Regions from separate parts of the Pseudoalteromonas sp. B131b genome, predicted to be linked through region 2. Evidence: riboswitches for the same ligand, from Rfam matches in the RefSeq annotation. Region 2 holds a riboswitch; the other holds the start of a gene.

Region 1 (16,777 bases), 1.8 Mb from region 2:
ATAAAGAAGGTGAAGTGCTAGGCGTAGCACGTTTGCACTTTAACAATCATGAACAGGCACAAGTGCGTTACATGGCCGTTGCTGAAGGGAATCGTAATCAACATATTGGTAGTCGTTTATTACATGAGCTTGAAAAAATAGCATGGACGCAAAATGCTGATGAACTGGTTTTATTTGCTCGCGAACGTGCGCTTGAGTTTTATAAACGCCACGGTTACGAACTAAAAGAAAAAGCACATTTAGCGTATGGCGATGTACAGCATTTTAAAATGGTAAAGCAAAAGCCGTGTGAGCCAGGTTGGTTTCGTCACCCTAATTGGACGCAAGTGCTGCAAAACACATGGCGTGAGTCTATTCCAATTAGTGACGCGATGGGCATTAAAGTAGAAAGCTACACCGATTGGCAATTTACAACCAGCGCCGACCTAGACGCTAACTTAAACCTACATAACACTATGTTTGCAGGATCTATTTATAGCTTGGCCACGCTAACAGGTTGGGGCGCTACGTACTTAGCACTTAAAGAAGCTGGGCTTGAAGGTAATATTGTATTAGCCGATGCTAACATTAAGTACTTAAAGCCGCTTACTACCGACCCACGAGGGTGTGTAGATTTGCAAGCCTGCAAAGGTAAGTTGAGCGATTTAGAAACCGAAGGTAAAGCAAGCCATGTTGTGCCTGTTACTATTTATGATGGTGATAATATAGTTGCGGAGTTTGAAGGGCAGTTTGTAGTAAAAAAATAACTGTTTAGTTGTTCAAAACATTAAAAAGCCAAGCAATGCTTGGCTTTTTAATGCGTAAAACTTAGGGAAGTATTACAGCAGATCGGTTAATAATATACCTACACCAATACGTTCTATATCGGCATTATAGTCAATTAAGCTTTCGCCATAACCATTGAAGTATTGTGCATAACCACGAACTCGGCCCCATAATGGAAATGACCAGTCAAGCTGAATAGCACCACGATTGTCTGAATTTAAGTTATTACGCGACATAAAGCTAAATTCATGATCGTTAAGACGGTATGCACCGCTAAATTCAAAATAGCCCATGTATTTGTATATGTCTGGATTATCGTCGCCTTTAGCTTCTAAAACGTTGTCTTTTTCGTCCTCGGCTATGCGATACCAAGGTTTAAAACTAAAAACAAACCCTTCATTTTCCCAAATGAAATCAGCGTAAATACGGTTCCATGAGCGTGAGTTGGGCTGGCTACGACCATTTGATTGATGTGAAATACCTAAAACAATTGCCATTTCATCGCCCCAAAGTACATTTTCTGGGTCGAGGTAGTTTATCCAAAAAACTTCAGGTTCGTAGTTCGTTTCACGAAATGGTGAGGAGATTTCTGAATTATATATTTGCCAATATGATTGCAGCGTAAAACCAAAAAATAATGCTTGGTCTTCATCTGAAAAATCATCGTACAAAGGTACTTTAATAGAAAGCTGGTACTTTGCCTCTAAGTTGTCGAGCGGTTCACCATCATTATCATCAGTTAATTCGTCGAAGCCATCGAAAGGACGATCATTGGGATGGGATACGTACGAAAGTGGTAAAATATAATTACGTTTATGTGGCGTAATAACATTACGATTTTTTTACCCACTTCTTCACGTGCTTGGCGTTTATCAAGCGCGGTAAGTTGTTTGTTTTCTTCAAGAGCCGAACATTTTTTACGAAGATCGTCTAGAGTTTGTTTACCGTCTCCACCAATAACTTCGTTTAAAATACACTGTTTTACAAGGTTTATTTCGTTGTCTTGCTCGTTTGTAGCAACCTCTTCTTGTGCTAAGGTAGCTGTACTTATTAAGGCAGAAAGTGTGATCCAGTGGCGCCAGCTCATTGTAGTTCCTTTGTGAGTTTAAGTTATTGTATGCGTTAATTTAATTATAACGTCTTTTTACATATGTAACGGTGAACTTTTACTGAATTTTTTCTTATACTTCGTATTATACGTATTTGAGATAAACACAGATCAAAAGAAAAGCGGCCTGGGCCGCTTTCTAATGCAAATTAACTACTTTAGTTAATTTATACCAATTTTATTAAAAACATGATCATTCTAGCGTATTAAATAACTCACTAACTACGTTAAAAATTATTTATATAGAACAACTATGTACCATAATTTTAGCCTTGTTATTAAGCTATTTCCTTATCGCTATAATAGATCACTAATTTAATGCAATTGGTATTACTCTCACGCAATGAGAAGGGTGAGCTAAAGCTCAAATATGTTAGTAAAAAACTTATAAAGTTCGGTACCTTGGTTAACACTCGCTGAGGCAAAGTGCAAAATAGCAATTGCATCGCAATCAAGAGTGAGTGTTTGCAGTGGCTGCTCGCTTAAGTAGCGCTCCATGCGTAAAATATGTGCAATAGGCTCACCGGCTTTAATGTGCCCGCCAAGTGGGGCTATGTATTCAACCATACCGCCAATAGGGGCGTAATAAGCAAAGTAGTCATCTAAATTACATGCATAGCGAGTGATGTTAGCTGGCGTATGCGGTGCGTTTTGTAATACGCCTTTGTGATTTAAGTAACTTAAAATGCTGTTTGCATCGTTTAGTGCTTCTTTTAAGTCTATTTTTTCTTGGCTGCCTAGCTCTACCGTAAATGCTTCTACAGATATTGATAATTCACGACCTTGCTCGCTAAGTGCATCACTTAAATGCCACCATGGGCAAAAGTTAGCTTCATCCATAGCACCGTCAAAATCACTGGGGATAAGCAGTACATGTTCAATATTAAAGTAACGTGCGCTGTCGGTTGCATAGATTGGGCAGTACAAATGCTTGCTGGAAATAGGACCAGTGTGTAAATCGAGTACTATATCAGCCTGATGAGCGAGTTTTTGTAAGTTAAGCGCAATGCGTTTACCGGTATTGAGTAAATAAGCAGGGCCGTTAAGTTTGCTGTCTACTTCGTCAATAAGCGCCTGTTTGAAGTTACTTTTTAATGTAGCGTTGTCATACTGAGTATGATTTTGCGCAAACTGTGTCACTAAATTTTTATTGTAATGATACATGCGATTCCAATTAGTGCCCGTAATCGGATCGAACCTGCCAAGGGTAAACTCGCCAGATTTTTGATTACAACCAATCGGATTTGCATAAGGTACAAGGGTAATATCGCCATTAAGATTAAGGTGTTTTAATTGCTCAAGCAGCTGAAAAATAACTGCGTTACCTTGCACTTCAGCGCCATGCATATTGGCCTGAATGTAAACACTAGGCCCTGTACCATCGCCTTTTAAACGATACACAGGAATTGTAAGCGGTAAGCCGTTTGCAACTTCCCCTACTACAATGTTCTCTTGGCTGATGTGTGTTGTATTACTCATGCTTATTACCTTAAATAGTGGCTGGCATTTTCGGCTTGGCGAACGCAGGTAAGTGTACCGTTTTGCAATGTGTACTCGCCAGCTAGCTCATGGCATAAAAAATACGGCATACTTTCGGTAAAGCCGTAAGCACCGCATTGGCTAAACACTAGCCAGTCGTGCTCATTTAAATCGCTTGGCAGGTTATGCTCACCTAGACAATCAAGCGCTGTACAAAGCGGGCCGTATAAAGTGACCGCTTGAGTTTTAGCACTGGATTCACGCAGTAATGCAGCAGGAAAATCTTGACTGGTAACAGCAGGGCGTAATAAGTGATTAATACCGCCGCTTAAAATTACTTGTTCTTGATTATAGTTTTGTTTGCGCTCTACTACTGGGTTTGCGTAATGACCGCATTCGCCCACGGCATAGCGACCAAGTTCCATCCATAATTCTTCTACACCCGCATCATTTTTAATTTTAGCGAGCGCAGCAATTAAGTCATCCCAATCAAGCGTTGCTTCATTTTGTGTATAAGGAATTCCTAAGCCGCCGCCTAAATCGAGAATTTTAAGGCTAATATTTAAATCGCTGGCAAGTTGGCTAAGTGGTGCAATCATTTGTGACCACAAGTCGCTTAGCTTTTGGGTGCTAAGCATGTTGCCCCACTGAAAAATATGCAGGCCGTCAAACTTAAGTGCAGGGTAGTCAGCTACATTGAGTGCTTGCCACTCATCACAACCCATACCAAACGGCGTAAGGCTATCGCCGCCCAGAGGGTTTTTTCACCTTCAGGCCAACGTAATTGCACACGCAGTAATACTTGTAACTGCGTGTTTTGTAATTGTGCTTGTTGGTTTAACCAACGTACTTGATTGAGGCTTTCTGCTACGAATATACGCACGCCGCGCTCAATAAAGTGTTTTATTTGTTTAGGGCTTTTTGCAGGCCCTGTGTTGAGCACGCGCTGTGAGCTAATACCTTGTGCGAGTACTTGCTCAAGCTCACCTTTACTTGCTACGTCAAAATTAAAGCCAGCGCTGTCTAAGCTTTGAATTATTTTAGACAGTGGATTTGCTTTTACCGCGTACCATAGTTTTACATCGGTTTGCGCCACTAAACGCGCAAGATGCGTGTTTAGTTGATCTAGGTCGTAAACAAAAAAAGGTGTATCAAGTTGTTGTGTAATAGTATTTACAGCGGTTTTGATAGGCGTGCTCAAAAAGCTCATTATCGTAAAACCTCTTCAAGCAATAACGATGCATCGCTTTTCTCGTCGCGGTATTTAACTATTAACGCACACGACATGCTTAAGCCTTGCTTGCTCGCCCATTCGTTTGACGCAGGGCGAGAGCCCGGTATTACAATCGCGTACTCTGGGATTGGCTCGCCTTTATCAAGTTGGCGCTCGTTTACGCAATCGTATACTGGAATAGTTGCTGATAAACGCACGCCAGGGGCAAGTACTGCGCCTTTTTTAATGACTACGCCTTCAACAATAATACAGCCTGCACCAATAAATGCGTCATCTTCAACCACTACTGGGCTTGCACCAATTGGCTCAAGTACACCACCAAGCTGAACTGCAGCACTTAAATGTACGTTTTTACCTACTTGTGCACACGAGCCAACTAATGCGTGGCTATCTACCATTGTGCCTTCGTCGATATATGCACCAATGTTTACATACGCTGGTGGCATAATAATCGTGCCTTTAGCCACATAAGCACCACGGCGAACACTTGAGCCACCCGGCACCATTCGCACGCCATCTTCAGTGCTAAACTCTTGCGGAGCTAAGTTATGTTTATCAACAAAACCACCTGCAAACTCAGTATTAGTGCCATTTTTAAAGGCTTCTAAAATACCTTTTTTTACTTCTATGTTAGCTTGCCATTGGCCGCTTTCGTTTTGTGATGCTGCGCGTACAGCGCCCGATTCTAAATTATTTAATAGTTCTAACCAGCTCATTATAAAAACCTGTATTTAATGCCAAGATAAAATGGTGTTGTTTGCAGTTGTGATGCAATCGGTTTGAGTTAACTCAAGATGTGTTAAAGGTGGACGAAGTTGCGGGCTGCTTAAGCGGCCTTGCAAATGCATCAGTACCTTTACGGGAATAGGGTTTGCGACAGCAAATAGGCTATTAATAGCGCTTGACCACTGGGCAAATAAATTAGGGTGTTGGCCACTTAAACTGCGTTTAACAAACTCGTGAGTTTGTGCGGGCCATGCATTTGCAGCTACCGACACTAAACCTTTTGCACCTGCTTGTGCAAAGTAAGGCATTAGCGCATCGTCGCCACTAAAAATAGCTAAATTAGGGGCCGCTTGGCGGTAAGCTTCAAACTGAGCAATACTGCCGCTCGCTTCTTTTAACGCCCATAAATTTTTATTGTTTTGTAAGTTTTGAATTGTTGCCGCTGGGATGCTAACAGCACTTCGTCCCGGTACGTTATAAAGCATACACGGGTGAGCGCTTGCATTAAGTAGGCTTTCAAACCAATGAGTTTGACCTATAGCGCCGGGCTTTGCATAAAGCGGTGAGCCAAGTAAAAAGCTATGAATTGGCAATGTATTACAGTAGTTAACCCACTCAATTTGTTGTTTTAAGTTACTACCGCCAACAGCTACCATGAGTGGTACTGCTGGTTTTAGCTGGCATACGTGTTCAACAATGGCTTGTTGCTCTTTTTGCGTTAGCGCCAAGCCTTCGCCTGTACTGCCAAGTAGTAAAATACCGTTATGCGCCGCTTCTTGATCCCTAACCAGTTTAGTTAACGTGTTGTAGTCAACATCGCCGTGTTGATCAAATGGCGTTACGAGCGCGGTCCACAATGAGTAGTCGTTTAAATTGAAGTTGTTGATCATCTCTCACGAACTTATAATTTGTACCAACTTTATTAAAAACGTGATCATTTTAGCGATAACTAATTTAATGCAATTGATATTATTCGAAGAGTTAAAAAGCTTTATGGAAGGAGCCGCATTAACGTCGTTCGAACTAATAATTCGAAGAGCGAATGGGCTTAAAATAATAGGGCGCACGGCCTTAATATTTAAGACCAGAAGCTCTCCACCAAACTAATAAGCTGCTTTTTATAAGCAGCTATTGGTGACAGTCGCTAGGGTTCAACCTAGTCGCCCGAAATAAACACCTCGCAAAAGTGGTTACTTCTCGGCGTTAATTCCCCTCACGTATGCTCACTGGAGTTTGCGCTCCTAACATACGCTACCTGAATAACGCACCTCTTCTAGCCCTTTGCACCTGTTTGTAGAGTAAAACTTACAAACCTGAGCAATTTAAATAGGGTAATTACGGCGATTAAAGCATTTTAGCCGTCTGGGTGTCAAGCGACTAAATGCATATTCATTCATCCATAATGGGAGTGGTTACGTATTGGGTGCTTTTCTCGTACACTAGCAATATAAGTAGTGAGGTATTTAATTAGTATGGAAAAATTTAGCGATATTTATAAGCGAGCTGTAGAGCGAAAAGGCTCCGAAAAAATGCTGAAGTTATTACTTGCAAAACCGTTATCTAAAAAACAACTAAGCACGTTAAGTGACGACGATTGGCTTGAAGAATTTACTCGAAAAGTATTTCAAAGCGGTTTTTATTGGTCAGTCATTAATAATAAGTGGCCGGGCTTTAGAGAGGTTTTTGGGATTTTAGCGTTGATAAGTTATTAATGATGCCACCCGATATGCTGGAACAAAAAGCTACTGATGAGCGTATTGTTCGTAACTATAAAAAAGTAAAAACAATTACCGAAAATGCTTACATGATCCACGAGATAGCAGGGGAACATGGCAGTTTTAGCCAGTTTATCGCTAATTGGCCAACAGACGATATTATTGGTTTATGGGCGTATTTAAAAAAGCATGGTTCGCGTTTAGGCGGAAATACTGGCCCTTATGCATTGCGAGCACTTGGTAAAGATACTTTTTTATTATCACGCGATGTAGAGAATTACTTACGTGCCCATAAAATTATAGACGGCGGCTTACAAACTAAAAAATCACTGAGTGCAGCCCAGGCCTTTTTTAACGAAATGCAAAAGCAAAGTGGCTTAAGTATGCAAGAGTTGAGCTTAATTGTTGCTTATGGCGTAGGTGACAACCGTGTTGGTATAAGTCAGCAACAATAGGAATTACCATGAAATTAGTGCCAAGATACACAGACATTGCGGAAAACTTCGCGATTGAAGATTTCCCTGCAAGTGTCGCCTCTCCTCAGTTATTGCTGTGGAACGAGAGCTTAGCAAAAGAGTTTAATATTAACGTTGCGGCTGATTTGCGTGCCAGCACTTTTAGCGGTAACGAAAAACAGGCAATTCCTGCAGTAGCACTTGGTTACTCTGGGCACCAATTTGGACATTTTTCACCACGTTTAGGCGATGGGCGAGCGCATTTACTGGGCGCTATTAATGATGATAAAAACCAGTTGTGGGATATTCAATTAAAAGGCTCTGGTGCTACTCCTTACTCAAGAGGAGGGGATGGGCGTTGTGCACTTGGTCCTGCTATTCGTGAATACGTAATGAGCGAGGCAATGCATGCGCTGGGAGTTAAAACCACACGCTGCTTAGCGGTTGTTGGTAGTGGCGAAACGGTTTACCGTAATCCGCCACAAGCAGGGGCTATCGTTACTCGCGTAGCAACGAGCCATATTCGTGTTGGTTCATTTCAATATTTAGCGACGCAAGGCGATGTTGAAGGGCTTAAAAATTTAGCCGATTTAGCTATAGAGCGACACTACCCAGAAATAACTGATACAGGTTCGCAGCGCTATTTAGCCTTTTTAGGCGCAGTGATTAAAAACCAAGTTAAGCTAATTGTGAGCTGGATGCGTGTTGGTTTTATTCACGGAGTAATGAATACAGATAATACGCTAGTAAGCGGAGAAACCATTGATTACGGCCCATGTGCCATGATGAACAGTTTTGATTTTGATACTGTATTTAGTTCTATTGATAAACAAGGCCGCTATGCATTTGGTAACCAGCCGAATATGGCTAACTGGAACTGTGCCCGTTTAGCTGAAAGTCTTATACCACTAATTCATGACGATGATGAGCAAGCTGTTTCGCTAATGACGCCACATATAAATAGCTTTGCTGAACAGTTTAATACTGAATTTACGGCTATGTGGGCAAAAAGTTGGGCTTAGTCGGTATTGATGAAAACGATACAAAGTTAGTTGCAGAATTGTTAACATTATTAAAAGTTCATGAACTCGATTACACCAATACCTTTGATGCATTAACCGAGTCGTTAAAACAGGAAGCGCTTATTCCTGAAGCATTAGCGCAATGGGCATATAAATGGCAAAGCCGGGTTGATGGAAATAGTTATACAGTAATGCGAAAAGCGAACCCTCGAGTAATACCACGCAATCACATCATTGAATCAATTATTACTGACTACAGCGAAATGGGGTCAAGTGCGCTATTAAGTGATTTTTTAAAAGTACTGAGCAATCCTTATAATGAAGTGAATAAGCTTGTCGATTTTCAGACGCCTCCTAAAAGTGATCATGGGTATCGTACTTTTTGCGGTACTTAACTATTAATTTTAGATGTAAGTTTATGATTATAAATATTCATTTTTCATTTTTAGAAGTGTTCATTGATTGAGCAAAATAAATTCTAGTGTTATCATCCATTTTATAAGGATAAGTAAGTTTTGCTGTGTATAAAAGTGCATTTAACTGAATTGTTCCTGTTTTTGTCGCAGGCTATCGATTTATAAAAAAACCACAACTATAAATTATTTGCAGAGTAGGTAATATTTTTAATTTCACCTACAATGGGTGGTTGGATGTCGTTATAGATCATTAAAAAATTTATAAACTTTATTATTCGTTAAGTATTGATTAACAAAGGTTCGGTTAGTCTGTATAAAACAGATTGAGCTAGTATTGATTAGCTACAATTTTTAATTGTTAAAATGGGAAGAAAACAATGAAATTAAAATCACTTACAATCGCAATTGCGTTAGCTGCAACTAGCGTATCTACATTTGCTGCAGATAAAGAAGAAGGTTTCTACATTGGCGCATTTGGTGACTACTATGACGCATCTTGGAAAAACATGCGTGCCCAAGCTGGTCTTGATGTAAATGAATCAACTGGTTGGGGTGTTGAAGCTGGTTACCGTTTCAGTGATTACTGGAGCGCACGCCTAGAATATGCAGACATGGATTTTAATGCTTTTGATAAAGTTGCTGGCAACCGCAACAGTATTGATGGCGAGCGTTACGGTATTGATGCTCTTTATCATTTAAATGGCGGTCCTTTCTACGGTCTTTTCGGTATTAAAGAAATGGACGTAGTAGATGACAACACATTCTTAAATGCAGGTGTTGGTTACCAACATTTCATTACAGATGGTTTGTTTGTAAATGCTGAAACAGCTGTATACCAAGGTCTTGACCGTGGTTACACAGATGTAGGCGCTAAAATTGGTATTAACTACTTATTTGGCCAAAACTCAGCACCAGTTGAGCCAGTAAAACCAGCTCCAGAAGTAGTTGAAGTTGCAGTTGCTCCTTCAGACAGCGACAATGATAATATTTTAGATGCTGACGATAGATGTCCAAACACGCCAATGACTGACGCAGTTGATGGCACAGGTTGTACTTTATATGAAGATAAAGAAGTAACTGTAAGCTTATTAGTGACTTTCCCTAATAATACATCAGCAGTATCTACTCAGTACTTAAATGATATCGAAAAAGTATCTGAGTTCTTAAAAGAGTACCCAGGTACAACAGTGCTTTTAGAAGGTCACACTTCAGCTGTAGGTAAAGCAACTTACAATAAATGGTTATCTAAAAAGCGTGCTGATGCTGTAGCTAAGCAACTTGTTGCTGATGGTATTGCTCAAGATCGCATTACTACAGTTGGTTTAGGTGAAGAGCGTCTTAAAAATGATGCAAACACTAAAGCTGCAAACGCAGAAAACCGTCGTGTAGAAGCGCATATCAAAACTATCAAAAACGTTAAAGTTTTACGTTAATTAAATAGTTTGTAATAGAAACCCAGCCAAGAGCTGGGTTTTTTTATGTCTGTAATAAATTAATATTGGTTAATGGTAATGATTATTACTTAATAAGTATTCATGGGAATAGTTTTTACTACAACCACTATTCATAGTATTTATAATCGGTATAATCAGTTGCGTAACTGGATGGATTTTCATCTATCCATAAAAGCTTTATAATTACGCGTTAGAATACTATAAGTATTGGGTAACTTATTTGCGCTTGAAGCGCTACCGGATACTTTCACGTCACCAAGAGGGCAATATTGTGCTACAAGAATATCGTAAACACGTAGAAGAACGTGCCGCGTTAGGTATCGTACCAGCGCCATTAGATGCTCAGCAAACTGCTGATCTTATTGAATTAATCAAAACTCCACCTGCAGGTGAAGAAGAATTCATTTTAGATTTGTTTATTCAGCGTATACCAGCGGGTGTTGACGATGCTGCTTATATTAAAGCGGGATTTTTAGCAGCTATAGCTAAAGGTGAAACTAATTCTCCACTTGTTTCTAAAGAAAAAGCGGCAGAATTATTAGGTACAATGTTGGGCGGTTACAATATCGCACCAATGATTGACCTACTTGATGACGAAACACTTGCACCAATCGTAGTTAAAGGCCTTTCAAATACATTACTTATGTTTGATGCGTTCTACGATGTTGAAGAAAAAGCAAAAGCGGGTAACACATTCGCTAAGCAAATTATTGAGTCTTGGGCAAATGCGCAGTGGTTTACTAATAAGCCAGCTGTTGCTGAAAAGATCTCAGTTACTGTATTTAAAGTAACTGGCGAAACAAATACGGATGACTTGTCACCTGCACCAGATGCATGGTCTCGTCCAGATATCCCACTACATGCTTTAGCAATGCTAAAAATTGAACGTGATGGAATTACACCAGACAAGCCAGGCGAAGTAGGTCCAATCTCTCAGCTTGAAGAATTAAAAACTAAAGGCTTACCACTTGCATATGTAGGTGATGTTGTTGGTACTGGTTCTTCTCGTAAGTCTGCAACTAACTCTGTACTTTGGTTTATGGGCGATGATATCCCGTTCGTACCAAACAAGCGTGTTGGCGGTGTATGTCTAGGTAATAAAATTGCTCCAATCTTCTTCAACACAATGGAAGATTCAGGTGCATTACCAATCGAATTAAATGTTGATGAGCTTAACATGGGTGAGCAAATCGACATTTACCCGTACGAAGGTGTTGTTAAGCAACATGGTACAGATAAAGTAATCTCTACTTTTGAGCTTAAATCTGATGTAATTTTAGACGAAGTTCGTGCTGGTGGTCGTATCCCACTAATCATTGGTCGTGGTTTAACTGATAAAGCACGTACATCACTTGGTCTAGCTCCAACTGACGTATTTAAAGTACCAACAGCAACAGAAGTATCTGACAAAGGCTTCACACTAGCGCAAAAAATGGTTGGTAAAGCATGTAACGTTGCAGGTATTCGCCCAGGTCAATACTGTGAGCCTAAAATGACAACTGTTGGTTCGCAAGATACAACAGGTCCTATGACACGTGATGAACTTAAAGATCTAGCTTGTTTAGGTTTTTCTGCAGATTTAACCATGCAGTCTTTCTGTCATACATCAGCTTATCCTAAACCTATCGATGTAAACACTCACCATACGCTTCCTGATTTCATTATGAACCGTGGCGGTGTTTCACTTCGCCCAGGTGATGGTGTAATTCACTCATGGTTAAACCGTATGTTACTACCAGACACTGTAGGTACTGGTGGTGATTCACATACACGTTTTCCACTAGGTATTTCATTCCCAGCAGGTTCGGGTGCAGTTGCATTCGCAGCAGCAACGGGTGTTATGCCACTTGATATGCCAGAATCTATTTTGGTTCGTTTTAAAGGCGAAATGCAACCAGGTATCACTTTACGTGACCTTGTACATGCAATTCCTTACTACGGTATCAAAGCGGGTTTATTAACAGTTGAGAAAAAAGGTAAAATTAACGAATTCTCTGGTCGTGTACTAGAAATTGAAGGCGTTGAGCATCTTACTGTTGAGCAAGCATTTGAATTATCAGATGCATCTGCAGAGCGTTCAGCTGCAGGTTGTGCGGTTAAACTTTCTAAAGAATCTATCGCAGAATACCTAGAGTCAAACATTGTTATGCTTAAATGGATGATCTCTGAAGGTTACGGTGATGTACGTACTATTGAGCGTCGTATTACTGCAATGCAAGATTGGTTAGCTAACCCAGAACTAATGGAAGCTGATGCTGATGCAGAGTACAAGCATGTACTTGAAATTGATTTAGCTGAGATTAAAGAACCCGTTCTTTGTGCTCCAAATGACCCAGATGATGCGCGCTTACTATCTGACGTTACTGGCGAGAAAATCGACGAAGTGTTCATCGGTTCTTGTATGACTAACATCGGTCATTTCCGCGCAGCGGGTAAATTACTAGATGGCTTTAAAGGTCAGTTACCAACTCAACTTTGGGTTGCTCCACCAACTAAGATGGATAAAGACCAGCTTACTGAAGAGGGTTACTACGGTATCTTTGGACGTGTTGGTGCACGTATCGAAACACCAGGTTGTTCACTTTGTATGGGTAACCAAGCACGCGTTGCAGACAAAGCAACGGTTGTGTCTACCTCTACACGTAACTTCCCTAACCGTTTAGGTAATGGTGCAAACGTATTCTTAGCATCAGCAGAACTTGCTGCTGTAGCGGCTATCTTAGGTAAATTACCTACTCCAGCTGAGTACCAAGAGTATGCAGCGAAGATCAATGCAACGGCTGCAGATACTTACCGTTACTTGAACTTCCACCGTATGCCTGCTTACACTAAAAAAGCAGACAAGGTTATTATTCAACAAGCTGTATAATTTTTAAAGTTTGTTTAAAAACCCGCTTCGGCGGGTTTTTTATTGACTAAAATAAATATTAGATAGTTCATGCTTCTTTTTTTATATTTTTGTATTAACTCTGGCCTTAAGTTGTTTTTAAGTTGAGTAATAAAGCAAAAAATCCTCTCAATATGCATTAAAATCCTCACCAATATTCTCATTATTTTAGGCGAGATTTTATGACAGCATTAAACAACCAGAATTTACTGCAACTACGTTTTATTAACCAAGTAAATATTGATTTGGTTAAGCCTTCTTTTGATAACCTGCCTGCAAATCCATATGCAGATGGTGCTTTTCGTAAACGTCGTTATTCAGTAGTTAAAATGCTAAATGGTGAAATAAAGTTACAAAAAACCAAAGCATTTGTTCAAGACGATTCAATTAATACTTTTCAGGGTAATGTAGAGCGTACTTACGAAAACCTAGAGCAAAGTTTACTTGAATCAGAGGGTATGAAAAATATCGTCAATGAGTTTCGCCAACTTACCGGTATTGATGAACAGCGCGATATTGAAATTCATCAGTTCCGCATGCTTGCCATTGATAGCGATACACCTGCAGCGCCAGAAGGCGTGCATCAAGATGGTTTTGACCATGTATGTATATGCGGTGTATCTCACGAGAACTTAGAAGGTGGCGAACTGCTTGTATACGAAAGCAAGCAAGCTGAGCCTTGTTTTAAAATGGAAATAAAAGACGGCATGTTTGCATTAATAAACGACCGTCAAGTGTGGCACAACGCAACACCGATGAACAAAATTGATGCTAGCAAACCAGGTTACCTGGATTGTTTTGTATTAACGTCTTAAGGAATAAGCATGAACATAACGCAATTACGTGAGCAGTTTCCAGCATTAATGCAAGACGTTGATGGTAAATCGCCAATATTTTTAGACGGACCAGGCGGCTCGCAGGTACCAACATCGGTGCTTACTGCGATGACTGCTTATTTAGGTCATTATAATTCGAACTTAGGTGGCGCGTTTTTTTCAAGTGATAAAACGGTTGAGCTGATGGCGAATGCGCGCCAAGCGGCCGCTGATTTACTCAATGCACCTAGCTCACAACAAATTGTGTTTGGTCCAAACATGACCAGCCTCACATTTAGCTTTAGCCGTGCAATTTCGCGTGATTGGCAGGCTGGCGATGAAATAATTGTAACTAACGCTGATCATTTCTCGAATGTATCGTCGTGGCAACAAGCCGCAGAAGATAAAGGTGTTGTTGTAAATACTGCGCTTATTAACGAAGCTGATTGCAGCTTAGATATGGCGCAGTTTGAAAGCTTATTAAACAGTAATACTAAGCTTGTTGCGGTAACGTATGCGTCAAATACCACAGGTTCAATTAATAATATTAAACGCATTGTAGAGCTTGCTCACAGCGTAGGCGCACTTGTTTATGTTGATGCAGTACATTACGCACCGCATGAACTTGTTGATGTACAAGCACTTGATTGCGACTTTTTAGCTTGCTCGGCGTATAAGTTTTTTGGTCCGCATTTGGGTATGGTTTACGGTAAAAAAGAGCATTTAGATGGGTTTACACCGTACAAAGTTGAGCCAGCTAAAGACATAGCACCAGGTCGCTGGGAAACCGGCACACAAAGTTTTGAAGCAATGGCTGGTTTTATCGCGGCTGTTGATTACATTGCGGCGATTAGTGAGCTTGATGATAGCCATTCACGCCGCGAAAAGTTAAGCATAGCTTTTGCTAAAACTAAACAGCACGAAATGGCGCTTAGCGAACACTTTTTAACGCGCTTGGTAAATTACCCACGCATTAAGTTGTTTGGTATTGATGATTTTGATCGCCTTAATGAGCGTACACCCACTTTTTCTTTAATTTTTGAAGGACTTGAGCCGCGCGCTGTTTCAGAATTTTTAGGCAAACAGCATATTTGTGTGTGGGACGGTAACTTTTACGCGCAAGGTTTGTGTAAGCAGTTAGGTGTACTCGACAAAGGCGGTGTAGTGCGTATTGGTTGTATGCACTACAACACTATTGAAGAGCTAGATCAGTTGTTTAATTTATTTGATGAACTGCTCGGTTAAATAATACTGATTTTGGTGCGCTAACTCTTAGGCGCACCATATATTTGTTCTGCTCGATTAAACAACACCCACGATGTTAAAATATACTTATCGTTTGATACTGGCTTATTGCCTCTATGAGTATGTGTAAAGTAGCCAGGTGCTATTACCATAGTGCCTTTTTTAGGGGCTATTTTACGGTTTTGATAATAAAATTCTGTTTCACCACCTTCTTCTACATCGTTTAAGTAAAACATAAAGAGCAACACGCGATGTAATGCTTCATTGTGCTGTAGCTGCGGATAAACTTCACTGTGCCAGTAAGGGTAGCCACCTTTATTTACTTCGTATTTTTGCGCTTGAATATTGCCAAGTCTAAAAATCTGCTGCACTAAAACGGGGAGTTGCGGCTTTCCTACTTCTTCAAAATTAGCATGAGTTAAATCAACTACCTCCCCCGTTTTTGGATGATATACCTTTAAACCAAACGCCCCAATCATCATAAAAATATGCTCTTCAATATACTTAAAAACATGCTGTGCAGTCGTTTGTTGTATATGTTTTAATTGTTGTGCATATTCGGGGTGATTGTTTAGGTGTAGATCGTGGCTGTCTTTTTTCTTTAGATCGACACCGCCCGATGTCACCCCTTGTTTTACATGCGGGCTTTGCGCGAATGTGGTAATAAATTCATCGCAAAAATCATTGCTTAGCGCGTTATCGTATACGCGAATAAAGTCCGTCATGAGTAACCTTTATATAATTATTATTGGATTTTTATGTTTATTGAAAAAGTGATGCCGCGCTTTAGTGAAACTGATGCGCTCGGACATATTAACAATACCGTACTCCCGGTATGGTTTGAAGTTGCACGTGCACCTATTTTTAAGTTTTTTACACCTGACTTAAACCCACATGATTGGAAGTTGATAATTGCCAAAGTTGAAGTGTCGTTTGTAGGCGAATTATTTTATGGCCACGAAGTAACAGTAAAAACCTTTGTAGAGCATATAGGCACTAGCTCTTTTACGCTTAGGCAAGAAGCATGGCAAGAAGCATGGCAAGATGATAAATGCTGCGCAATAGGTAAAGCCGTTATGGTGAGATACGATTTTATCGCGAAATCAAAGCAGGCCCTTAGTATTGACGAAAAAACAGCGCTTAATGAGCATATATGCCAAAGCAGCTGACCTTGAGGAGCCTATATTTTATATAACCTCCGGCGAAGCTTAATTATTGTAAATAAATAATGGCAGCTGTAAATTTTTATCGAGAAATTTTAACGTATTTAGATTGAGTTACAGGCTTCAGTTATATACTATTTATAATATATATTGTTGCGCCGTCATAACAGAAAATGTTAATTCGGTAATTTGATTGGAGAATACATGTGGTAGCTATTGCCAATAACCAGCTTTTACAAGTTATTCAGCTCAGTGATGGTAAAGATTTAACCGCTGAAATTTTGCCATTTGGT
Region 2 (16,777 bases):
GGTTTGCAAAGCGCGCTGAAGTTGAATCAAAGTTAAAGGTCCAATCGGTTAAGTTATTATCTTTGCGATAAAAAATAGCCGAGTTTAACTGCCAGCTTTGTTCTTCAAGTAATAAACCTAGCTCCAAGTTTGAAGTGGTTTCGCGCTTAAGGTTGTAATTACTTCTAAATAATCCACCAGAATCACTGCCGCCAATGGCGGTATAGCCTGCAACTTGGCTTGCTTGTGCATAAGATAAATAAAACGTGCGCTCAAAACCTTCGCTGTTTTGTGTATTTAGCGTTACATCACCAATGAGTGACAGTTCAGAGTCGTCTCTATTTGTATCGTCAAACGCAGCACCTAAACGAAATGTAAGTTGTTTATTATCCTCAAGCACCATTTGGTATTCAGGCAATACGCTTAATTTATAATACTTTCGTGAGGTAAAGTTGTTTTCAAGTGTTGTTGATTCAATCGAGTCATCAATAAATTGTGCTGAGTAATTTATTGCCAGTGCATCGCTTTGTGCATGGCGACCCGAAAGTCCAAGCGATTTAACGTCGCTTTTATGAAAAGCTTCAAATGCACTAGGATTTTCGCGCGAGTAAATATAGTGATCGTCATGGGTACGATAATACGCCGATACTTCAAAGTTACTGTTATCAGCGTAGCTTTGCTTGTGATTAAGCATCCAAAGGCGGGTTTCTAAATCTTCAGTTTCGTTAACGCCAAAAGGGGTGTACAAGTTAGGCCAGCCAAAAAACTTATCTTGCGAGCCATAAAATAAATCGGTTTGGCTGTCCTCGCTTGCTAATTGCACGCGAGCTGAGGCGCGCGAAAAGTCATGGTCACCATTATCAATGGTTCCATCACTTTGCGAGTGAGAATACTCACCTTCAAAGCCCAGAGTATAGTTAACTAAACTATCAAGTTGTGTGTTTTTAGCAGCATGAATGCTTTGCAGATTAAAGTCATTTGTGCCAGTACCAAGCGATATACTGCCGCCTGTAATAATTGGTTTCCAACCAAATGAAACCGTACCTACAGAGCTATTCATACCGTAAAGTGCGTTATCGGCACCGGTTAAAACATCTGGGCCGCTTAGCATTTGCGGTGCAATGGGGATTTCAGCAAAATAATGACCAGATTGCGGGTCAAGCAGGGTAGCGCTTCCTACTCTAAAACCGGTGTTTTCGAAAATACCGCCGCGTATAGTTACATCAGCCTGCGCCTCAGCCATATTACGCGATTGTAAATCAACACGAGGGTCATATTCTAAATTAGAAATAGGCGAGTCGAATGTACCTACTGGCAACTTATTTGCAGTGGGTGAGGCCTCAACCGTTATTTTCTCGATTGCCGACTCATCAGATAGCGTATTAGCATTAGCAAATGCAGTAACGCTGCATAATATTGCAGGTATTATAAGGTGTGGTGTGCGATTCATGTGTTTCTCATCATTTTTTATTTGTAGCTGCGGTTACAATTAATTTCAAAGCTTATATTTGAGCATGATAAAATAACTAAATGTAACAGCAGTCATTTTGTGCGCGATTGTACATTAATTTGCTAATAACTGCATTTGATAACCATTTACGTAATACCGACTTTATTAAAAACATGGTCATTCTATCGTATTAAATAGCGCACTCACTGCGTTAAAAATTATTTATATAGAACAACTATATGTCATAATTTTCGCCTTGTTATTGCGCTATTTTCTTGGCGCTATAATAGAACACTATTTTAATGCAATCGGTATAATTACTTATTAGGTAACATTTATAATGGATACTAAAGAATATAATACTATTTACTTTGCTGGTGGCTGCCTGTGGGGCGTACAAGAATTTTTAAAGCACTTACCAGGCATAATAAGTACTGAAGCAGGGCGCGCTAATGGAAAAAATGATAATACACAAGGCGATTACGATGGTTATGCCGAATGCGTAAAGGTCATTTTTGATCCAAAAGCGGTTAGCTTAAACGAGCTATTTGGCTTCTTTTTTGAAATTATTGACCCGTATAGCATTAATAAACAAGGGGATGACGTAGGCCCTAAATATCGCACTGCCATTTATAGCAAAAGCCAAGATCATTTAAATGTCGCTAGCAATTATATAAGCCAGCGAAATGATGCTGATAAAATTGTGGTAGGGGTAGAGCTGCTAACGAACTATGTACCAAGTGATCCTGAGCATCAAGACCGTTTAACTAATTACCCTGATGATTATTGCCACATACCGCTTGAGCTATTGCATAAGTATAAATCGTAATTTAGAGTGGAGTAAGGGCATAAAGATAAGTAATTAGAAGCTATCGCTTCTCGCGCAAGCAAGCTTAGTGTCTACAGGTAAAGTTTAATTCGGTGTTTTTGTAGACGTACAGCTTGCTGACGTGACGAGCGCAGCTCGTAATTTAAGATGGAATACAGCGCTATAAAAGTAAGTAATTAGAAGCTATCGCTTCTCGCGCAGGCAAGCTTAGCGTCTACAGGTAAAGTTTGACACGGTGTTTTTTTGTAGACGTGCAGCTTGCTGACGTGACGGGCGCAGCTCGTAATTTAAGATGGAATATAGCGCTATAAATATAAGTAATTAGAAGCTATCGCTTCTCGCGCAAGCAAGCTTAGCGCCTACAGGTAAAATAAAGCTCAGCGTTTACAGGTAAAGATTAATCGGTGTTTTTGTAGACGTGCAGCTTGCTGACGTGACGAGCGTAGCTCGTAATTACTTAAGTCTGTAAGCCCAAAAATACACACCTACAAAAAAGCTCACGTACTGTGAGCTTTTTTAAAATTTACTTATAGCTAATTTTAATTTACAGCTGTTTTTGCGGCGGGAAGTTACTTAAAATTTCGCTGACTGTTTTATTAATTGATGCTTCACGCTTTTCTGGTGATTGATTTTTCTTTAATCGACCTTCTTTTGCGCCGCGCCATACTAGTTGGTTTGATTCACGGTCTACAATATCAATAATCAGTGTGCCCACTTCGTATTCACGCGCGGTTGTATCGCGTTGAAAACCAGTACCCCAATAACCCCAATGCGGGCGGTAGTTTACATTAAATGTATCTACTTCAAGCTCTTTGTCTACCGATGCATGATAATTAACAAGCACATCAGCTTGTGCTGCATCAACTAAGCTCATACCTAATGTTTGGCTCAGCTCTGCGTTTACGGCAGTGCGAACACGTTTTTCCATTAGACCATTAATTTGGTAGTTATTTGTGTCTTTAGTTAGGCTGGCGTTTTCTACCCAAGCAAATGTTTTAAAATTACTAAAGTTAGCTGATTTATCGTAATCCCAATCTGGGGTTTGTGTACAGGCTGTAAGTAGTGCTAGCGCTGCAACAATAAGTATATTTTTCATTACGTTTGCTCCAATAAAATGCATTAATTTAAAATAACACACATAGTTTAAATGTGTATCATTTAAACGTCCTAAATATTAGTTTAATAGCCGAGCCTTAATGGCCAATTAACTGTGTTCAACTTCTATCCAATCTTTTTCATCCACCCAGTTTTGTGCACCGTCTTTTACCGAGCGAATCGGCACAATGTAGTCACAACTTATTTGTGGCTTAACTGAGGCAAATATAGGCACAAAACCAAAGCTTAGTGCGGTTTCTATAATTGCTTTTTGATTTTGTGGGTCAATGTCGGCCGCTTCATCTATATAAATTGGTATACGGTATAGGTTTTGTTCTTGGTCACTCAATAAGTAGCGAATAAATAACATGCCACACAATAACTTAATCGTAATACGTGTGCCGTTTGAACCCGCCGAATCTATTTTTTCAAAGTGCTCTGTTTCACCTGCGCGGTTAACCACTTCAAATCGAATATCAAATAAATCGGTAAGTGTTAAACCCGCTTTATCTGATGCGAGTTTAATTAAGTGATCTTTCGCTTCGTTTACCGCACTTTCGCTGTAAGGTTCTTGGCTAAGTAAATCAAGCGTGTCACCTTGCTCAAACTGATGCGAGGTGCTGATAATGGTATCGATACTATCAACCAGCATTTTGCGCGGTATGACGTTAATTTTAAACGCTTGCAGGTTTGAAATTCGGTGCTGGCTTATGCCTTTATTAAAACTGTTCATTTCGCGGCGAAGGCGGTCTAAATCTTCTCGCAAGCCTTTAATAGTTGCGGCCACTTCGGTAAGCGCAACACGCGCTTGGCGCTCAACTGCATCGCGTTCATTATCAATATTATGAAAGGCGCTTATTAGCTTTTGGTATTTAGTATATTCGTCGTTTTCGTTGTCGAATTTAGTAATACCCGCGTTATATACATGCAAATAGGTGTTGCGCACGTTTATGTCAAAATTACGCAGCTCTTGGCAGTCTTTATTAAAGTGATGTACAAGGTCGCTTAAGTTATCAAAGTCGACTGTAATATCAATCATGTACGGGGTTACTTTACCGCTGTATAAATCAAGCGTGTGGTCAATTCGCTCGCTTTTAACTTGGCGTAGGCGCTCAGTTTGGCGATTAATTTGCTCTTGTTTCGATTTAATTAACGAGCGACGATCGGCAATTGAGCCACTATTTTTTTGAATATCTTGCAGGTAGTCGTCAACTTGTTCGCGCTCAGCTAATAACTGCTCTTTTAGCATGGCTTGCGCTTCAACCGACTGCTGCATTATATCAAACTGTTCTAAGCGTTTTAGGGCGCTCTCAGCGCTCATAAGCTCATCGTATAGCGCGTCTTTTTCTTTTTGCTTGTCGGCAACGTTTGCTGCAACATCGCGTTGTTGTTTAAATTCTTTAAGTGAATGCTCAAGTGCACTGAGCTGAGCGGTTAATTGCTCTTTGTTTTCGCCGCTTTGCATTTGCACAGGCGAGAGCTTTTTAAGCTTAATGCTCGCACCTGGCAGAGTTAGTACACCGCCTTTAACGTTTTCGCTAAGTAGCGATAAAAATTCACCAAACGCATCTTCGTCATCAATGGTTATATCGCCATTAGTGGTGGTTGCAAACGAGAGAATATCTGGGTTTAAAATCCGTGATATTTCCTCTACTTCTTTTAACGAGAGGTCTTCGCGCATGCGGGTAAACAAATTAAACTCAAGGTTTTTAAGTTGCAGCTTTAAGCTCTTAATTTGTTTTTGTGTTTCGCTAATGCGGTAGTCAAGCGTATGTAGGCTTTGCCCTTGTGCGCTGGTTATAGAGTGCGAAAGCGACTCGTAATCTTGCTTTAACTGAGTCAGGCTGGTTTTAAGGGTGGCTTTATTTACCAGTTCAAATTCGCTTTTAAGCGCATCGTAATCTAAAAACCACTGCTCAATTTGTGTTTGTCTGCGCTCTATGTCGCGCGATTGCTGTACGTATAGGCTTTGCTTTTGCTCAAACTCGTGTTTTTCGTGCTCTATATCTTCAAGCGCTATACCCAGCTCATTAAGTTGCGATTCTTGATAGGTATCAAAATCAATCAGTGCTTGGTCAATTTTAGGTGCGTATGCGGCTAATTTACCTTTAAGCACGGTTTGGTTTTCAAGCATTGATTCAAGCGCTGCTATTGGCTCTTGCATTGACTCAAGGGCTTTTAATTCGCGTTTTGAGCGATTTACTTTATCAAACGAGCGACGCCATACTTCATAAAAGTCGACTTTAGAGTTCGACATATGACGTTCAAACACGCGTAACATAAAGCGTTTTACGTCGCTTGCGCCTAATTTGTGTAAGTTAAGAATACGTCTAAATATTTCTTTATAAATAGAGGAGTCTTGCACATTATTAAGCGGGATCATTTTTAAGTTAATGTCGCCGTCAAATGGGGTTGCGCCGCCAGTCAGTAGCGCGTTTAGCTCTTGTGCTTTTAACTCAATAGGGTTGTAGTTAAGCGATTTTAAATGGTTGAACAGCTTGGTAAATTTAATAATAGTTTTACCTTGCGTGTACTGCTCTAAATCAAGCTTTCCTTGATAACAAAAGTACTGATGCGCGTAACCGGCAATTTTACCAAGTCCCGCAACGCCTATTACTACCGAGCCATGAGGCAAGTTAGCTTCTAGTAAAATGTACGACTGATCGGATGAAAAATAAAATTTACGAGTTTCATCTAAATCGTGTCCGTCCCATTCGGTTAAGCGCAAATCGTTAATAAGCGGAAACTGCAGAGCGTTAATAACCGAGCTTTTACCTGTGTTATTGGGCGCGCAAATAGAGCTGCTTTTATCAAGCGGGATCACACATTTTGCATAGCCTGCGGTGTTAAGTAGGGCGAGTTTACTCAGTCCGTATAGATTTTTCATTCCTCGTCCTCTGTAATATAGGTTTCTTCGTTTACTTCCATTAATGCATCTATATAGCGGTGAATTGGCGCTTGTAGCATAAAGCCGCCTTCTACTTCACGGGCTAAACCTAGGCGCACCATGCGCAGGTAAACGTCTTTGCGCAAATCAGATCCCGAAAATATCTCAAGCTGATCAAACAAATGTTTGTTAATTTGCACCAGCGTTTGCATAAGCTCTAAATCGTTTACGTCGTCAAACAATGCGCGCATTGGGTCTTTACCCGTATTGGCGTAGTGCTCAATTAAAATGTAAATAGTGAGCGCGATAGCGCGAGATATTTTGCCCATATTGGGTGTACTTTCGTCGCTACCAAAGTAATAAAAGCCACGGCTGTCGTGTTTTAAATCGTTACCCAGGGCGGTAAATAGGGCGGTGTAGTCTTCTATGTGTTGGTCAAGCTCTTGCCACATTACGTTGTCTTGCTCGCAAATGTGATAACCCGCTACTAATTTTTTATTAATGGCTTGTAGATGGGTTAGCTCGTCTAAGTTTATGTGTGTCATGGTTTATTTACCTGCCTTTGGATCTGGCTGAGGCTCTGAATTAAATGGATATAAAGAAAAGTGCTGACCGGCAATTTTTACGCGGGCTTTTTCATCGCTTTGAATTATTTTAATATCGCAGTCGCTGACTAATTTTTGATACAAAAATAGCATTTCGTCGGCATCGAGATCTGGATAGCTTTCGTCTAAAAATTGCAGCAAGGGCTGCGGCTTTTTGCGTTTTTTATTAAAGCGCTTAGCAAAGCTGGTTTTAACATCGTTGTAGTCAGGAATATTAGGCGTAACAAATGCAGGCACGTCTTGTTGATCTGGCAATTGGTATTCTTCGTGTTCAAATTCAACCAAGCTTGCCATGTAAGCCACAATATGGCGTTGCTGACCAAGTGAATATCGCTGTGCGTCGCTTACAAAATGTGGCTGCACCGCACTTAGCATGTTGTCTACGCCATTTTTACGCACAAGCCCGAGTACTTTAGCTGCTTGGCGAGTAATTAAGTTATTACGGCGTAACTCTTCGCGCAGCGGCATAAGCATATCGGCACTTTTACGTAAGCTTTCTCGACCCACTAAATGCATTTCGAGTATACGGGTACGTAATTGCTCAAGCATACGTTTGTCGTTGTACGCTTTACCTGAGCGCTCAATGTGCAGTATTTGCTTACTTATTTGCTCTTCAATGAGGGTAAAACACGCATGAAATTCACCACGAATATCAACCATTTTAAGCATTGGATCTATGTATTCGTCAAACGCTTCTATTACCGCTTTATAACGCTTTTGCAGCGATTGCACCGCATTATTTGATTTGGCTTGTTCAACAATATTTAAAATAGCGTTTTCGTTGTGCGTATAGAGCTTCATTATTTTACGCACCCGATCATCCATAATGCGGCTGTAGCGGCGTAAGTCGTCAAAGTCTTCTATTTCGCCAGCGTTATCTAGGCGGTTGCCTAAACGAGCTAGGTCCTCTACTAGTACGCTAATTTCTTGTGCTAAACCTAAATGCTCTTCTTGCAGTAAAAACGTAGCAAAATCAGCAATAGCACGATTTATTTCAAGCTGAGAGGATTTAGCCAGCGGAATTAAAATATCTTGGTTTAACAAACGATTTGTTTCTTTATAAATGCGTTCGTTTGACCACGTAGGCTGCTTTTGCTTAATCGCGTTTTGTACGTCTTTTAGGCTAAAGTCAGCCATTTTAAAACGTTTAAATAATAGCTCTAATACACCCCAATGTTCGGTTATGGTGTTTAGCAGCTTTTTAGCTGGGATCATAAGGGGTTACAACATCCTAGTATTTTATTATTGAGTTCTTTTAGAAGACTCATTATTACGTATTTTTAATTAACCTTGTCTGTATATAGTATTCGTTTTTAAGACCATTTAATAATAGTTTTTGCATAGAGGCAGTGCTAAAATTCGCGCCGAAAATAGGCACATGAAATGGAATGTTATTTGTGTGTTCTTTAAAACTATATCAAAGGTTGTTTAACTACCATGGTTTCCTCGATTATTCTAACCCTGATAGCGATTGCATTTTTACTGATCGTTATAGAAGATATAATCCATGTCAATAAAGCTAAAACCACGCTGTTTTTTGGTACGCTTTGCTGGATTCTTCTTTTTATATACCCTCTACACGGGCAAAGCCCCGATACGATTCAACACCTCTTAAATGAAAATATTTTAGAAATTGCCTCATTATGGCTATTTTTAATGGCTGCAATGACCTTTGTAGCGTATTTAAATTCAAAGGGGTTTATAGAAAATATTGTGCACCGTGTTATGCCAAAAAGTATTAGCGAAAAAAGCTCATGTTTTTGGTGGGTGGTTTTGCGTTTTTGTTTTCGTCGATTTCAGATAACGTAACAGCGACGCTTATATCGCTTGCGGTTGTTATGTCGTTAAAACTTGAACCTAAAAAACTCATTAAATACGCCACGCTTATTGTGTTTGGGGTTAACTCAGGTGGGGTATCGCTAATAACAGGTGACGTAACCACACTAATGATATTTTTAGATGGCAAAGTAACCATTGCTCATTTATTACTACTTATAGCGCCAGCACTTGCAAGCGTTATGTTGCTAGCCGCGTTACTGTCTATCGGTATGAAAGGGCGTGTTGGGTTTGCTGGTGCAGGTAAAACCCGCATTGAAAAAACCGACATTACCATTTCTGTTATATTTTTATCTACCGTAGTGAGCACACTTACGCTGAGTGTAATTTACAGCGTACCGCCTCTATTAACCTTTTTGTTTGGCTTATCAGTGATGTTTTTAGTGGCGCAATTTTTAATGCGCAAAAAAGACATAAACAAAGACATAATCGATTTTGTTCGCGATATAGAATACGACACATTATTGTTTTTTGTAGGTGTACTTTTACTTGTAGGCGCACTTAAAGAAATAGGTATGTTGAGTAAATTTACCGACTTATACACGGTAATGGCACCAGAATACGCAAACTACTTAATGGGCATATTATCAGCAGGGGTCGATAACGTACCGCTTACTGCTGCATTATTAAAAGCCGATATAGTAATGAGCCAACAACATTGGTTGTCGTTTACGTATGCAACGGGCGTGGGCGGTTCAATGCTTATTATTGGTTCGGCTGCGGGCATTATTGCCATGAGCAAAGTTAAAGCACTTACCTTTATGAGCTACTTGCGTTTATCGCTGCATTTATTAATTTGTTACACGGTTGGATATGCGGGCTCGTATTACATGGGCAGTTTTATTTAACTCATAAATTATTAAATGCTTGACAGCTAGACGTCTAAACGATAACTTTCAAAGCCCCGCTACTTAGTGGGGTTTTGTTTTATTAGCCACTGGTTAATAAAGCATTCAGAAGAGGTGCGATACTTAGGTACTTAATGTTAGGCGACGAAAGCCGATGATCATTAAGGAGGGAAGTACTCGCCGAGGAAAATAATGGTACGTCGTCATTGTTTTTCGGTTTATGGGGCTGAATCCTCAAAACTGTCACCAATATAGGTGGAGAGCTTCTGGCAGTGGACTTATCTTCAAGCATTCCTTTGCCAAGTTCTTCTTGTTTTATTGCGGTTTGGATACCGCGAAAGGAGACTAAATGACTACCCAATCAGTGCCACAAACAGTATCAGGCGCAAAATCAGATTACATCGTTGCCAAATTTGGCGGAACCAGTGTTGCAAATTTTGAAGCGATGAGTCGCTGTAGCGAAATTATTGTTGCAGATAAAAGCGTACGTATTGTTGCCGTGAGCGCCAGTGCCGGCGTAACTAATCACTTAGTTGCACTGTGTAAATCAAGCATTACCTCAAGTGAGCGCCAAGAACACATAAACGGCGTGCTTGCTATTCAACAAACTATTTTAGATGAATTATCGCTAGATGCCGATTTAGCGGTTGGCTTTAGCGAAACCCTAAAAGCATTTCAAACATTGGCTCAAGAGCCACTGACAATCGATCAGCAACATGATGAGCTACTTAGCTTTGGTGAGCGTTTATCGTCGTATTTGTTTGCTCAGGTACTGCGTTTACAAGGTTTAAATGCCGATCGCTTTGATGTGCGCAAGGTGCTTAAAACCGACAGCCAATTTGGCAAAGCAACGCCCAACGTTGCAGCCACAGCGCAAGCTGCTAAAGAGCATTTAATTCCGTTATTAGACACTCAAGTAATTGTAACTCAGGGATTTATTGGTAGTGACGAATACGGTCACACCACAACGCTAGGACGTGGTGGTTCAGACTACAGCGCTGCATTATTAGCTGAAGCAATTAACGCTAAAAGTGTGCATATTTGGACCGACGTAGTGGGCATTTTTAGCACCGACCCGCGTTTGTGCGCAAAAGCGACGCCGATTGCACGCTTAAGTTTTGACGAAGCCGCTGAAATGGCAACCTTTGGCGCAAAAGTATTGCACCCAGCGACTATTTTACCAGCAAGCCGTAGCCACATTAACGTGTTTGTAGGTTCTAGCCGAGAGCCTGAGCGAGGCGGTACGTGGATTGAGCGTGAAAAATCGCAGCAACCAGGTATACGCGCAGTAACGCAACGTAAAAACCAAATTTTGCTTACGCTCAAAAGCCCAGAAATGCTACTAGCAAGCGGCTTTTTAGCACGCGTATTTACACTATTAAGTGAATACAATATATCGGTAGATTTGGTAACCACATCAGAAATCAGTGTAGCTATAACGCTTGATAACGCGCAAAACGCCTCGCGCCCAGAGCTTGATCAAGAATGCCTAGATAAGCTTGCAGAGTTTTGCCATGTTTCGGTAGAAAACAACCTAACATTGGTGGCACTTATTGGCTCTGAGATTCAATTACGCCAACACGAAATGAACTTAATGAGTGTACTAAAAGACTTTAACATTCGATTAATTTGTCACGGTGCTAGTAAGCACAACCTGTGCTTTTTAGTAGAGCAAACTGAGTCAGATAACGTAGTACAATCTATTCATAGCCGTTTATTAGAAAACGATTTTGCTGCGTAAGTAACTGTTATTAAGGGGAATCACCTAGTAAAGTCACTTAATAAAGTTACTTAACAAAATCAGTTAATAAAAAGCATCGCCAGTCGGTGCTTTTTTTATGCATCACACTCACATCAAAACAAACATTGCTGTCACTGCTATCAGCTACAGTAACGCGATTACTGCAAGCACTCAGCTTTGCACTATGTAATTCGTCAAACACATTGGGGCTAAGTAATTTTGCAATAGGGCGGCTGGTGGCTTTAGCAAGTGACTCTTTTAATGTCCAAATTCTAAAAAACGTATCTGCTTGGGCTTGGGTATTAGTAGGCTTGGTAATAAGTGTAATTTCATCATTATGATAAAAATGCTTAGCAAGCTTTTCAAACGGACGTTTTAGGCTTACTTTTTCAATATCAAAACCAAACTCACTTTTATCAAGATTTAGCGCGACCCCAACTAAACCATGCGAGTGCGAAATACAGGTATTAATAACATCACCACTCACATGTATTTGCAGCTTTGAGCTTGCCTCGTCAAATTCGGTACTCATTTTATTAAGGGCTACGTGCGCATGTTGCGGCTGCGCTACTTTAATAAGGTGTTTTAACAATAACCGCGTCGCTAAATACTCTTGCTTAGCTGGCGGGCTTTTACGGCGGTTTATAATAGTTAACTCAAATGGGCTTAAGCAATCGGGTAAATTAAAGTCACTAAGCTCAAGTGTTTTAGCATTAAATAATAAAATACTGTTACTCGCTAAAGACAAATTTGCCAATTGAGTTGAAGTAATACTCAAGGCGTTTTTAAAATAGTGTTCAGTCATAAAAGCCCTAAAGCAAAAGAAGTCGCTGATATTGTGAGCGGTTAACGCCACTAATAAAGGCTGGGTACAATTTTATTACTCAGCTGGCATGAAATATGGTTTAATTCACAATAATCAAAATAATAACAGATTTGTAGATGTATGGCACAAGTGCGTGATGGGTTTCAAAGCCGACTTGGTTTTGTTTTAGCCGCTGCTGGCGCAGCAGTGGGTTTAGGTAATATTTGGGGTTTTCCTACGCAAGCGGCCAACCATGGCGGCGGTGCATTTTTACTGGTTTACTTTATTGTTATATTTTTACTTGCGCTTCCTGCGCTGTATACCGAACTTTATTTAGGTCACAAAGCACAAGCTAATCCTGTAAAAGCATTGGGCGATGCATGGCAAAACACTAACCATAAGGTTGGTGCTGCGGCAGGTTATATAGGCCTTGCGGGCGCAGTTGTTATGCTAAGTTTTTACTCAATAGTAGCTGGGTGGATGCTCTCATACGCTATTGAACCCATAACAACCTTTTTAGGTTTCACAGGCGCAAGCGAGTTTTTACATAGTGACTCAGTGCTGCGTAATTTTGTATTTACGCCGCTTATGCTTATTTTAACAGCCAGTATTATTTTAAAAGGGGTTAAATCGGGAATCGAAACTTGGTCGCGCCGTTTAATGCCACTGTTACTTGTGCTGCTAGTTGGTTTAATTGCCTACATTGCAACACTCGATGGCGCAAGCGAAGGCTTTGCCGCGTATTTAATTCCTGATTTTAGCCAAATACTCGACCCTAATTTAATTATTGCCGCAATGGGGCAAGCGTTCTTTTCGCTCTCACTAGGTGTGGGTTGTATGATGATTTACGGCTCGTATTTACAACCAGATGCTAATTTACCAAAGCTCACAGCAGGTGTTGCACTACTTGATACTGGTGTTGCTTTTTTAGCGGGGTTACTTATTATTCCTGCTATTTATGTGGCGCAGCACAACGGTGTAGAGGTATTTAGTGGCGGTAAATTGATTGGCGAAGGGCAGCTAATTTTTGCTATTTTACCTGCGCTATTTAGCACCATGGGCGAAATTGGCTTATTAGTTGGTTTATTGTTTTTTGTATTAATGTCTATCGCATCGGTTACGTCAACTATATCGACTACCGAAATTCCGGTAGCGTTTTTAGTCGAAAACCATAACGTTAGTCGCAGCAAAGCAACGTGGGCAGTAAGCGCCGTTGTACTTGTGTGTGCAAGCGCAATTATACTAAATTTTGATTGGTTATTTGGTTTGGTAATTATGCTATTTACTCAATACCAATTACCGCTTATGGGTTTATTTTACTTTATTACAGTAGGGTGGATGTGGCAGCGCGGTAATAAATTACACCAAGCAACAACAGGCGTACATTACTGGTTTGCTCAGTATATTCGTTTTGTTTGCCCAATATTAATGACCTTGGTATTTGCAAACGTTGCCTTTGGATAATTTTATCTAAACCCTAAAAATAGATTAATAAAGCGAAGTGAGTTTAAAACGCACTTCGCTTTTTTATACCTGTAATTTAGGTATAGCTTATGTCTTTATAAAACCTCATTAGTTAAAGGTTTACCTTCACTTACTTCAAGCACGTTAAGTAGAGTTGTGTTTGCTATTTCGGTGAGTGCTTCTTGGGTAAAAAAGCCCTGATGCCCCGTTACTAATACATTTTTAAAGCTCACTAAACGCGAAAATATATCGTCTTGGTTTATTTCGTCGCTGTGGTTTTTAAAAAACAGCTCCGACTCTTGCTCGTAAACGTCGAGCCCTAAATACCCTAATTTTTTAGTTTTAAGCGCATTAATACAGGCTTTGCTGTTAAGCAGTGCACCACGAGAGGTGTTAATAAGCATAACGCCGGTTTTCATTTTACTAAATGCCTCGTCATCGATTAAATGATGAGTTTGCTCGTTCAGTGGGCAATGTAAAGAAATCACATCGCTTTGGCTAAGTAAGGTGTCTATATCGGTAATTGTATAATTGCCAGGTTGTGCGTAGGGGTCGCACACTAATACTTTAGCGCCAAAGCCATTTAAAATGTTGCACAGCGCAAGGCCAATTTTACCGCAACCTACAATACCCACGGTTTTATTGTGTAAGTTAAAACCAAGCAATCCGTTTAAATCAAAATTGTCTTCGCGTACGCGGTTATACGCTTTATGGGTTTTACGGCTAAGCGTTAGCATAAGTGCAATACAATGCTCGGCTACGGCCTCAGGGCTGTAAGCCGGGACGCGCAATACCTTTAAGTTATGTGCTTTTGCTGCAGGTAAATCAACGTTATTAAATCCTGCACAACGTAGCAAAATAGTATTTATGCCTTGGCTTGCCAGTTGTTCAATAACAGTGGCGTTTACGGTGTCGTTTACAAATACACATATGGCATCAAACCCGTTTGCTAAAATAGCCGTTTGTTCGCTTAGAGCTTGCTCAAAATACGTTATTTTTATATCACGATTATCGCGTGTACTTTGTTCAAAAAAGGCAGTTCGTACTTTTGAGTACTAAAAAAAGCAATGTTCATGGTAATAGCTCCGACGCTTAAGGAAAAATAATAGTAACATTAAACTACTTTACAAAAACGTGCCTAATTAGTTCTCCTGCTACTAATTTAAGCTTTAAGCGAAGTAAATATAGGTGTTTTAGGCGATATTCTTTTATCACTTTTTGCTGTGTTTACCTTTGCTGCTTGCAGTAGGTTGCTTTCTATTACTTGTTTAAGTGTTTCGGGCTTAGTACGCGGCGCATAGCGAGCAACCTGCTGACCTTGCGAGTTAATTAAAAACTTAGTGAAGTTCCACTTAATTGCACGGTTTTGTGAAATACCCCGAGTATGTGATTTCAAATAATTAAACAACGGGTGAGTTTCTGGCCCATTTACCATTACTTTACCAAATATCTCAAACGAGATATTAAATTGATCTTGGTAAAAGTCTTTAATGGCTAAATTATCAAGCGGCTCATTTTGACCAAACTGATTACACGGAAATGCCAATATTGTAAATCCGCTACTTTTATATTCTTGATATAGTTTTTCAAGCGCACTTAATTGCACCGAAAAATTACACTTACTCGCTGTATTAACAATCAGTATGGTTTTTCCCTGTAGCTTACTAAGAGGAAAGCTTTCGCTGTTGTAAAGTGGTGCATTAAATTGATAAATACTATCCATAGGTTACCTACTTACATTTCCGATTAAGGAAATTTTATAAAGATTTTCATTCGCTTTTTTATCAGCCGGTTGACATAATCTAAGCCTAGTTTCTAAGTTATCAGTTAAATAGGTCATTTTTATGTCAATGAAAGTCGCATTTATAGGTTTAGGCGTAATGGGTTACCCAATGGCGGGGCATTTAGCAAAAGCAGGGCACAGCGTATGCGTTTATAACCGCACTCAAGCTAAAGCACAAGCGTGGACTGCAGAACACTCAGGAAGCTTTGCACCAACCCCGCGCGAAGCTGCCAACAATGCTGACATCGTATTTATGTGTGTTGGTAACGATGACGACTTACGCTCAGTAGTGTATGGCAACGACGGCGTGTTAGCGGGCATGTTGCCGCACACTGTTTTGGTTGATCACACCACAACCTCTGCTGAAGTAGCCCGCGAAGTAGCTGCAAAAGCTGAACTACAAAATGTCGACTTTATAGATGCGCCAGTTTCGGGCGGACAAGCTGGCGCCGAAAATGGCGTATTAACGGTTATGGCAGGTGGCAGTGAAGCCGTATTTGCTAAAGTGCAGCCAGTTATGGCGGCGTTTAGCCGTTTTAGCCAACTGTTAGGCGGCGTTGGCTCGGGACAACTTTGTAAAATGGTTAATCAAATTTGTATTGCTGGCGCAGTACAAGGTTTAGCCGAAGGCTTACATTTTGCCAAGCAAGCTGGGCTTGATGGTGAAAAAGTAATAGAAACAATATCTAAAGGCGCAGCCGGTTCGTGGCAAATGGAAAACCGCTACAAAACAATGTGGGCGGGTGAATATGAATTTGGTTTTGCCGTAGATTGGATGCGTAAAGATTTAGGCATTGCACTCGATGAAGCTAAAAACAACGGCGCTACTTTACCAATGACTGCAACGGTCGATCAATACTACGCCGATGTACAAGCACTTGGCGGCGGCAGATACGACACCTCAAGCTTACTAGCACGCATTGAAGCGCTACATAAAAAGTAACGCTGTAAACGCGAAGCTTGCTTGCGTATAAAAACAGAGTTTTTAAAATGGTAAAGATATTAAAAGCTGCACTTTTCACGTGAGCAAGCTCGACGTCTACTGCCAAAGTGCAGCGGTGAGTTTTACTTGTAGACGCCAAACTTGCTTGCGTATAAAAACACAGTTTTTAAAATGATAAAGATATTAAAAGCTGCACTTTTCGCGTGAGCAAGCCGACTCTTACCGCCAAAGTGTAGATATGAGTTTACTTGTAGACGCGAAGCTTGCTTGCGTATAAAAACACAGTTTTTAAAATGACAAAGATATTAAAAGCTGCGCTTTTCACGTGAGCAAGCTCGACTCTTACCGCCAAAGTGTAGCTGTGATTTTTACTTATAGACGCCAAGCTTGCTTGCGTATAAAAACAGAGTTTTTAAAATGGTAAAGATATTAAAAGCTACGCTTTTCACGTGAGCAAGCTCGACGTCTACCGCCAAAGTGTAGCTGTGATTTTTACTTGTAGACGCCAAGCT

What was found. A riboswitch is a leader RNA that binds a small molecule or an ion and turns the genes downstream of it on or off. The one in region 2 is predicted to bind lysine.
Region 1: linked by a shared signal. The riboswitch ahead of dapA (4-hydroxy-tetrahydrodipicolinate synthase) and the one ahead of lysC (lysine-sensitive aspartokinase 3) in region 2 are both predicted to bind lysine.

Annotation. Positions count from the first base shown of each region.
Region 1 is NZ_JARLUZ010000001.1:680,713-697,489, reverse strand. Features, by position in the region: gene P4S65_RS03280 (bifunctional GNAT family N-acetyltransferase/hotdog fold thioesterase) at 1-746, shown strand, start outside; partial or broken gene P4S65_RS03275 (phospholipase A) at 819-1,852, opposite strand; gene P4S65_RS03270 (succinylglutamate desuccinylase/aspartoacylase family protein) at 2,231-3,352, opposite strand; partial or broken gene P4S65_RS03265 (PLP-dependent decarboxylase) at 3,358-4,562, opposite strand; gene P4S65_RS03260 (2,3,4,5-tetrahydropyridine-2,6-dicarboxylate N-succinyltransferase) at 4,562-5,302, opposite strand; gene dapA (4-hydroxy-tetrahydrodipicolinate synthase) at 5,318-6,202, opposite strand; lysine riboswitch at 6,393-6,593, opposite strand; partial or broken gene P4S65_RS03250 (DNA-3-methyladenine glycosylase I) at 6,785-7,482, shown strand; partial or broken gene P4S65_RS03245 (protein adenylyltransferase SelO) at 7,491-8,899, shown strand; gene P4S65_RS03240 (OmpA family protein) at 9,298-10,353, shown strand; gene acnB (bifunctional aconitate hydratase 2/2-methylisocitrate dehydratase) at 10,646-13,243, shown strand; gene P4S65_RS03230 (2OG-Fe dioxygenase family protein) at 13,444-14,076, shown strand; gene P4S65_RS03225 (cysteine desulfurase-like protein) at 14,086-15,321, shown strand; gene P4S65_RS03220 (2OG-Fe(II) oxygenase) at 15,342-16,046, opposite strand; gene P4S65_RS03215 (acyl-CoA thioesterase) at 16,080-16,490, shown strand; gene P4S65_RS03210 (aldose epimerase family protein) at 16,691-16,777, shown strand, end outside.
Region 2 is NZ_JARLUZ010000001.1:2,491,050-2,507,826, forward strand. Features, by position in the region: gene P4S65_RS11475 (TonB-dependent receptor plug domain-containing protein) at 1-1,429, opposite strand, end outside; gene P4S65_RS11480 (peptide-methionine (S)-S-oxide reductase) at 1,770-2,258, shown strand; gene P4S65_RS11485 (DUF4136 domain-containing protein) at 2,803-3,354, opposite strand; gene P4S65_RS11490 (ATPase) at 3,463-6,240, opposite strand; gene P4S65_RS11495 (condensin complex protein MksE) at 6,237-6,785, opposite strand; gene P4S65_RS11500 (hypothetical protein) at 6,789-8,060, opposite strand; partial or broken gene nhaD (sodium:proton antiporter NhaD) at 8,283-9,529, shown strand; lysine riboswitch at 9,631-9,803, shown strand; gene lysC (lysine-sensitive aspartokinase 3) at 9,879-11,270, shown strand; gene P4S65_RS11515 (4'-phosphopantetheinyl transferase family protein) at 11,317-12,075, opposite strand; gene P4S65_RS11520 (sodium-dependent transporter) at 12,217-13,539, shown strand; partial or broken gene P4S65_RS11525 (2-hydroxyacid dehydrogenase) at 13,635-14,614, opposite strand; gene P4S65_RS11530 (glutathione peroxidase) at 14,702-15,262, opposite strand; gene P4S65_RS11535 (NAD(P)-dependent oxidoreductase) at 15,384-16,265, shown strand.